2 regions of the Janthinobacterium sp. 13 genome follow, and region 1 is predicted to be linked to the other one. Evidence: predicted binding sites of a transcription regulator. Region 1 holds the regulator's gene; the other holds the start of a gene.
What was found. Region 1 encodes HrcA, which represses chaperone genes, less so after heat shock. Its sites were predicted from a motif close to TTAGCACTCNNNNNNNNNGAGTGCTAA; they were not measured.
Positions count from the first base shown of each region.

Region 2: groES (co-chaperone GroES) is a predicted target of HrcA. The motif match lies at 1,824-1,850, and genes of this name have one in related genera.

Region 1 covers NZ_PEEQ01000001.1:3,565,850-3,570,008, forward strand. The annotation lists gene CLU94_RS15595 (hypothetical protein) at 1-298, opposite strand, end outside; gene CLU94_RS15600 (HAD family hydrolase) at 544-1,269, shown strand; gene hrcA (heat-inducible transcriptional repressor HrcA) at 1,372-2,388, shown strand; gene fur (ferric iron uptake transcriptional regulator) at 2,440-2,871, opposite strand; gene CLU94_RS15615 (outer membrane protein assembly factor BamE) at 3,068-3,697, shown strand; gene dapB (4-hydroxy-tetrahydrodipicolinate reductase) at 3,717-4,159, shown strand, end outside.
Region 2 covers NZ_PEEQ01000001.1:4,310,425-4,314,583, forward strand. The annotation lists gene groL (chaperonin GroEL) at 1-1,240, opposite strand, end outside; gene groES (co-chaperone GroES) at 1,291-1,581, opposite strand; gene CLU94_RS18885 (hypothetical protein) at 2,118-2,864, shown strand; gene CLU94_RS18890 (DUF904 domain-containing protein) at 2,994-3,284, shown strand; gene CLU94_RS18895 (cell division protein ZapA) at 3,284-3,595, shown strand; RNA gene ssrS (6S RNA) at 3,650-3,827, shown strand; gene CLU94_RS18905 (EVE domain-containing protein) at 3,907-4,159, shown strand, end outside.

The sequences.
Region 1 (4,159 bases):
TCACGGAATAGCTCGATGCCTTGCCGGCGCCATTGGCGATGGTGCAAACGGCGCCCTTGGGCTGTTCCGCGATGGTAATATTGTAGCGGTCATCGTTCTTGACCAGCTTGGTGAAGACGACGGTGCCCTGGCCCACAGGAACCGGCAAGCGTTCCCCGTCATTCAGGAGAATCAGGCCATCCTTGGCCAGGCCGCTGACTGAGACTTGCAGATACAGGTTGCCGCCGCTGCCGCCGCAGGCTGCCAGGGTGACGGCGCAAGCCGCCGCCAGCATCGAGCGCAGGTACAAATTTTTCATACATTCTCCAAAACGAATTAAGTTGGGTAGCGCAACGCGGACGCTGGCGCCGCATTGGAATGGCGCCTATTTTAGTCTATCTGGCAAGCTGGATGACCTTGCCTTGTATCACCCTGTAACAATTTTTCGCCGGGAAGCGCTGGCCCGGCCCCATTTCACGGGGGCGCAGCCATGCCGGCGGCGTCGATCGGTGCGACAATAGACGCACCCTGCGCAGCGTGACGCAGCATCCCATTGTGAGTCCCATGTCCCTTGCCCCTGTAAAACCCGCCGTGCCGCCCAAGGCCATCCTGTTCGACCTCGACGATACCTTGTGGCCCATCGCGCCCGTGATCGCCGCCGCGGAAACCCTGCTGCACGACTGGCTGGCCACGCATGCGCCCAAGGTGGCGCGGCAGTTTTCCATCGAGGTGCTGCGCCAGCACCGCCTGGCCATGCTCAAGGAACAACCGCATTTCCATGGCAACCTGATCGAGTTGCGCCGCGCGGGCCTGCTGGCCGCCTTCGAGGCTGCCGGCGAGGATCCCGCCCTGGTCGACGGCGCTATCCTGCAATTCCTGGCCGCGCGCAACCGCGTCCAGCCCTATGACGACGTCTTGCCGGGCCTGGCCTGGATGCGCCAGCGCATGCTGGTCGGTTCGATCTCGAATGGCAATGCGGACCTTGACATTATCGGCCTGGCGCAGCATTTCAAGGTATCGATCGCCGCCAGCGATTTTGGCGTGGCCAAGCCCGACGCCAGCATCTTCCTGGCAGCTTGCGCCGCGCTGGACGTCGCGCCCCATGAAGCCGTGTATGTCGGCGACGACCTGTATTTCGACGTGACGGGAGCGCAGGGGGCGGGCATGCGCGCCGTCTGGATGAACCGCAAGGGCAGCGATGCGCACCTGGCCACCGGCGTGCAGCCCGACGCCATCTGCGCCAACTTTGATGAATTGTTGCTGTGGCTGCAAGGGCAACTGGAAGATTGATCGCCGCAGGCCGGGCGAACGTGCATAATAGGCGCTGTTGACGCACGTTCGGCCGCTTTCGTTGCCGCTTGCTTAACAAAATACTTGCCTAAATAAAACACCATGCAACTCGATACACGTGCCCAAACACTGCTGAAAGCCCTGGTCGAGCGATATATCGCCGACGGCCTGCCGGTCGGTTCGCGCGCCTTGTCGAAAATTTCCGGCCTGGACCTGTCGCCGGCCACGATCCGCAACATCATGGCCGACCTGGAAGAGCTCGGTTATGTGTCCAGTCCGCACACCTCGGCCGGACGCATCCCCACGCCGCGCGGCTACCGCATCTTTGTCGACACCTTGCTGACCGTGCGGCACCTGGACGAGCACTTGGTGGAATCGCGCATGCGCCTGCAGACGCCGCAACCGCAAAAAACCATCGCCAACGCGGCGCAGATGCTGTCGTCGCTGTCGCAATTTGCCGGCGTCGTGCTCAGTCCGCGCCGCGAATCCGTGTTCCAGCAAATCGAATTCCTGCGCCTGTCGGAAAAACGCATCCTGCTCGTCATCGTCGCGCCCGGCGGCGACGTGCAGAACCGTTTATTGCTGACGGAGGCCGACTATACGCCGGCGCAACTGGTGCAATCGGCCAATTACATCAACCAGAATTATGGCGGCCTGTCCTTCGACGCCGTGCGCGTGCGCCTGCAGGGCGAATTGCGCCAGTTGCGCGACGATATGGGCAGTTTGATGCAGGCGGCCGTGGAAGCGGGCAGCGAAGCGATGGCCGACCATAGCGATGACATGGTGATTTCCGGCGAGCGCAACTTGCTCAGCGTGAGCGATCTGTCGTCGAACATGCATTCGCTGCGCCAGATGTTCGACATGTTCGAGCAAAAAACGGGCTTGATGCAGTTGCTCGACGTGTCGAGCAAGGCGACGGGCGTGCAGATTTTTATCGGCGGCGAATCGAACCTGGTGCCGATGGATGAGATGAGCGTGGTGACGGCGCCGTATGAAGTCAACGGCAAGATCGTGGGAACGTTGGGAGTGATCGGGCCGACGCGCATGGCTTACGAGCGCGTCATCCCGATCGTCGATATCACGGCCAAGCTGCTGTCAAGCGCGCTGAGCCATCATTGATCATACTGCCTGGCGCGCCGGCCGTTCCCTTGCGGAAACGGCCGGCTTGGGTCAGGCTGTTTTGTGCGGGCAAGCCGTCTTGATGCAGTTGCCATAGATGGCCAAAGCGTGTTCGGCGATCTTGAAGCCGCGTTCTTCGGCGACCTTTTGCTGGCGCACTTCGATGTCTTCGTCGAAGAATTCTTCGACCCGGCCACAGTCGAGGCACACCAGATGGTCGTGGTGGGAGCCTTCGTTGAGCTCGAAAATCGCCTTGCCGGTTTCAAAATGGTTGCGATTGAGCAAGCCGGCCTGTTCGAATTGCGTGAGGACGCGGTAGACAGTTGCCAAGCCGACATCCATATTGTCGGCCAGCAGAATCTTGTAGACGTCTTCCGCGGTCAGGTGGCGTACCGGGCTACTCTGGAAGATATCGAGTATCTTCAGCCGTGGCAGGGTGGCTTTCAGGCCGCTTGCCTTGAGATCACTAGGATTGTTACTCATGTTTGTTGCTCGTATGTGGGTCAGGTGCTTTATCATATAGCGTTTTGTCGGGGAGTGCCAAAATATGCTTTTTTTTGGCGGGCCGGTCACTCCTGGCGTTTTGTTCATCCAATTGAGGTCATTTATGCGCGTAACACCGGCTGTATTGCCATCTCTCTGGCACCGTATTCCATTTCGAGCACCAGTCTTGGCAGGCATGGTCTGTGTCGCGCTGGCCATGTCCGGCTGCGCCAACCGTGGCATCCTGGGCGAAAAGCCGGCAGCTGCTCAAAAAGAAGGCAAGGAACTGGTTCCCGAACAGGGCGCACAAACGACCACCATTACGCCGCTGCAAAAATTCATGTGGTTTTTCTCGCCCTACCGTCCTGACATTCAACAAGGCAACTTTGTCTCCGAAGAGATGCTGGCCCAGTTGAAAGTGGGCATGACGCGCGACCAGGTGCGTTTCGTCCTCGGCACCTCGCTGCTGACTGATATCTTCCATGCCGACCGCTGGGATTATCCATTCCGCCTGGCACGGGGCAGTGGCGAAACCACCAGCAGCCGCGTGGTCGTGTACTTCGGCAAGGATGGCAAGGTTGAACGTTTCGAAGGCGGTAACTTGCCGACGGAGAAAGAATACATCGACCGCATCGCCGGTCCGTCGCCGTTCGCCAAGGTCGCCAAGGCCGACGCGCCAGCCGCCGCCGTGCCGTCGCCCGTGGCGCCGAGCGCCGTGCCCGTGCCGGCCGATGCCGCCCCTGCCATTCCTGTGAGCAAGCCGGAAGTGACGCCTGCACCTGCCGCCGAGCCTGCACCTGCACCTGCTGCCGAACCCACCAAATAAGTTGCTGTAAGAGAATAAAATGACTGAACTGAAAATTGCCATCGCTGGCGCCAGCGGCCGCATGGGCCATATCCTGATCGAAGCGGTCAGCAATGCGCCCGACGCCGTGCTGGCCGGCGCGCTCGACCGTGCCGGTTCGCCATCGATCGGACAGGATGCCGCCGCCTTCCTCGGCAAGCCGGCCGGCGTGCTGACGCAGTCCGACCTGGCGAAGGGCCTGGCGAACGCCGACTTCCTGATCGATTTCACGCGCCCCGAAGGCACTTTGCAGCACCTGGCGTATTGCGCCGAGCACGGCATCAAGATGATCATCGGCACCACCGGTTTCGATGACGCTGGCAAGGCCGCCATTGCCGCCGCCGCCGAAAAGACGGCCATCATGTTCGCGCCGAACATGAGCGTGGGCGTGAATGTCACCATGAAATTGCTGGAACTGGCCGCGAAAAGCTTGTCCGAAGGCTA
Region 2 (4,159 bases), 740 kb from region 1:
CTGGCACGATGCCTTCTTCCACGGCAGCGCGGGTTGCGTGCAGTGCATCTTCAACGCGGGCTTTTTTCTCTTTCATCTCGACTTCGGTGGCTGCGCCAACCTTGATCACGGCAACGCCGCCAGCCAGTTTGGCTACGCGCTCTTGCAGTTTTTCACGGTCGTAGTCCGAGGTCGCTTCTTCGATCTGTACGCGTACTTGTTTTACGCGTGCTTCGATCGAGGCAGCTTCGCCGGCGCCATCGATAACGATGGTGTTTTCCTTGCCCACTTCGATGCGTTTCGCTTGGCCCAGTTCGGCCAGGGTCACTTTTTCCAGGGTCAGGCCGACTTCTTCAGCGATCACTTGGCCGCCGGTCAGGACAGCGATGTCTTCCAGCATGGCTTTGCGGCGGTCGCCGAAGCCAGGGGCTTTCACTGCGCAAGTTTTCAGGATGCCGCGGATGTTGTTCACAACCAGGGTCGCCAGCGCTTCGCCTTCGATGTCTTCCGCGATGATCAGCAGTGGACGGCCAGCTTTTGCGACTTGTTCCAGTACCGGCAGCAGGTCACGGATGTTCGAGATTTTCTTGTCGCACAGCAGGACGAATGGGCTGTCCAGTACGGCAACTTGTTTCTCTGGGTTGTTGATGAAGTATGGCGACAGGTAGCCGCGGTCGAACTGCATGCCTTCAACGATGTCCAGCTCGTCGTTCAGCGACTTGCCGTCTTCTACGGTGATGACGCCTTCTTTGCCGACTTTTTCCATCGCTTCAGCGATACGCTCGCCGATCGAGTAGTCCGAGTTCGCCGAGATCGCGCCAACCTGGGCGATTTCCTTGGTCGTGGTGCAAGGACGGGCGATTTTCGCCAGTTCTTCGACGGTGGCTGCAACAGCCTTGTCGATACCGCGCTTCAGGTCCATCGGGTTCATGCCGGCGGCAACGAACTTCATGCCTTCGCGCACGATGGCTTGTGCCAGCACGGTCGCGGTGGTGGTGCCGTCGCCGGCGTTGTCGCTGGTGCGGGAAGCAACTTCCTTGACCATTTGCGCGCCCATGTTCATGAGCTTGTCTTTGAGTTCAACTTCTTTCGCTACCGATACACCATCCTTGGTGACGGTAGGGGCGCCGAACGAGCGCTCCAGGACCACGTTGCGGCCTTTCGGGCCCAGCGTTACTTTGACTGCGTTGGCGAGGATGTTGACGCCTTCGACCATCTTGGCGCGCGCTGCGTCGCCGAATACTACTTCTTTAGCTGCCATGTTCAATTCTCCTGAGTTTCGGGATGTATCTGTCTACAACGTGGAAACAATTACTTGACGACGATCGCCATGATGTCTTCTTCGCGCATGACCAGCAGCTCATCGCCGTCAACTTTGACGGTTTGGCCGGCGTACTTGCCGAACAGGACGCGGTCGCCCACTTTGACATCCAGAGGACGGACTTTGCCGTCGTCGAGAATCTTGCCATTGCCTACGGCAAGGACTTCGCCTTGATCCGGTTTTTCAGCAGCTGCATCAGGAATGATGAGGCCGGACGCAGTTTTGGTTTCCTGGTCGAGGCGTTTGACGATGACGCGATCGTTCAATGGGCGCAGATTCATACAAAACTCCTTAAAGTTCAATGGATAAGTGTTGCTAAATGAATACATGCCTGGCGCAGCGCCAGGCCTGCTTTCAGTGACCGCCGTTGAAAGCAGCCCGCAACGGTCAAGCAAACCCCATGTCATCGAGTGCGTGCCGGTGCTGGGCAGTGGTGGCATCGCGGCGTCGCCCGCCGCGTAGCGTTCCCTGCTGTTGTCCGGCATGCACCATCATGTCCTGAGGATTGCTACGAAAGAGTTTGTTAGCACTCTCTACTAACGAGTGCTAATTATAGGGACGCTAAGGGTCAACTTCAAGGGCTTATTCAAGGGGAACATATAGATAGATGCTGAGCAGAGCCTGCATCTACACAGGGTTTGCGCCAGCACAAGCCTCGTTCCCGGGCGTCAGCAACAGGCGGGACTCTAGCATGTCGTTCGGAGAGGGGGTGTTCCTGTACGCACAGGAAACAGAGTTTGACTATGAAATTTGATAAGATGATTGCAATTGCATATCAATATCACCACATATCACCGCTCGCGCCAGAAAGAACACCATGCCATTCCCGCTTTCCCGTCCCGCCCTGCGCCTGCTGGGCGTCACCGTCATCGGCCTCGCCTGCCTGGGCAATGCCGCCGCGCAAACGCCCACCATCGTCGATGAAATCACCGTGGCGGCCCTGACCCCGCTGGAAAAGAACATGCTGCTCAATGACTTGTTCAACGACTTGAACAAGGATGACGACGACCAGGAAGCCCATGTGTGGGACAACGGCGGCAACCGCGGCGTGCTGGTGAAAGTCACGTATAACTTCAGCAATTCCGGCATGACGGAGCACAGCCTGAAGGCGCACGTCTGCCGCGACCTGAAATTCGTCGTCACGGCGGGCGGCAAGTCGCAGGACCTGAGCCGCCGCACCTGTTCGCAAAACAGCGGCAACTGGGATGTGCAGGGCAAGGACCCGGCGCCCGTCGTGTATCCGCCATTCCTGTCCGACGTGACCATCGCCAAGCTGAATGCGAAGGAACAGAAAGCCTTGCTGACAGCTGCCGTGCGCACCTTGAAGGATGAAGAGGATGGCAAGACGCGCCAGTGGAGCAACAAGGGCCTGGGCAATGCGGTGCCGCTGGCAGTGCGCCTGACGCCCTCGGGGACGGACGCCAAACCTGGCAGCTACCGCAGTACATGCCGCGACTTGACGATGGTGCTTGACGGAAAGGGTGGACAACAGACGCTGACCCGCCGCTCTTGCGAAAACCGCTATGGCGGACTCGATATCGAACCCGATTACGTCGACGAGTAAAACGCCGCCATCGCGGCGCTGGCGGATGCGCGCACTTGGCGAAAAGCGCCGGAAAAAGCGTGTATTGTCCGCCAACTGCCCTGCATTGATGTAAATATGTGTGACAGCGGCGTGATTCGATTGACGCCCATGGAGCGTCCGCCCTATAGTGGCGGGATGATTTCCGAATTCAACGAATTATCCGACAAAATAGGCCTGCTGGCCGAAATGACCCATGCGCTGCGCCGTGAAAACGCGCAATTGCGCAAGGACAATGCCGCGCTGGCCGCCGACAACGCCCTGTACGTGCAACGCATGCGCGAGGCGCAGGAGCGGGTGGAAGCGTTGCTGGAAAAAATTCCCGAACTGGTGCAAGCTGGCCTGGAGCAAGCCGCTTCGGAAGCGGGCGCCTATATTGCCGAGAACGAGAAGGAAGCGTAATGCCGCGTGTCGATGTCAATATCATGGGCCAGTCCTACAGCATGGTGTGCCGCGACGGCGAAGAGCGCGCGCTGCGCGAAGCGGCGATCTATCTCGATAGCAAAATGAAAGCCATCCGCGACGCGGGCAAGGTCAAGGGCAACGACCGCATCGCCGTGCTGGCCGCCCTGGGCGTGGCTGCGGAATTCCTGTCCGTGAAGTCGCCGCAAGGCCCGCTGTCGGAATTGACGATACTGGAAGTGAAGCAGAAAATCTCGGCCATGCACACGGTATTGGATAGTGCTCTGACGCCCCAGGAAAACCTTTTTTAAGCGCGTACGCGACGATTTGTCTTTGCGATGCGCGATCAAAGGAGTAAACTTGGGTCTACCCTGCGGTGTTCGCGATTGCCATATATTCCTTGAACCATTTATGCGCATCGGTTGCGAATTTTGTTTGATGGGAGTGAGCGTCGCTCGTTCGACGAACCCGAAATTGAACTAACGTGACCACCTTGAACCGTTTGGTTCGGGATGCCGGCATAGCGGCACAGGCGGGGCCCAATTTGCAGTACCAAGAAAACGGTTGCAGCATCGATGCGCAACCGTTTTTTTACGCCTGTTGCTTTTGATAGGGAGTGAACATGAAACAATATTGGCTGATGAAATCCGAACCCGATGAAGTGAGCATCGACGACCTGATGGCGGCGCCGCAGCACACCATGCCGTGGTTTGGCGTGCGCAACTACCAGGCGCGCAACTTCATGCGCGATGGCATGCAGCCGGGCGATGGCGTGCTGTTCTACCATTCCAGCTGTCCGCAGCCGGGCGTGGCGGGCGTGGCCGAAGTGGCCAGCGGCGCGTATCCCGATCACAGCCAGTTTGAAGCGGGCGGCA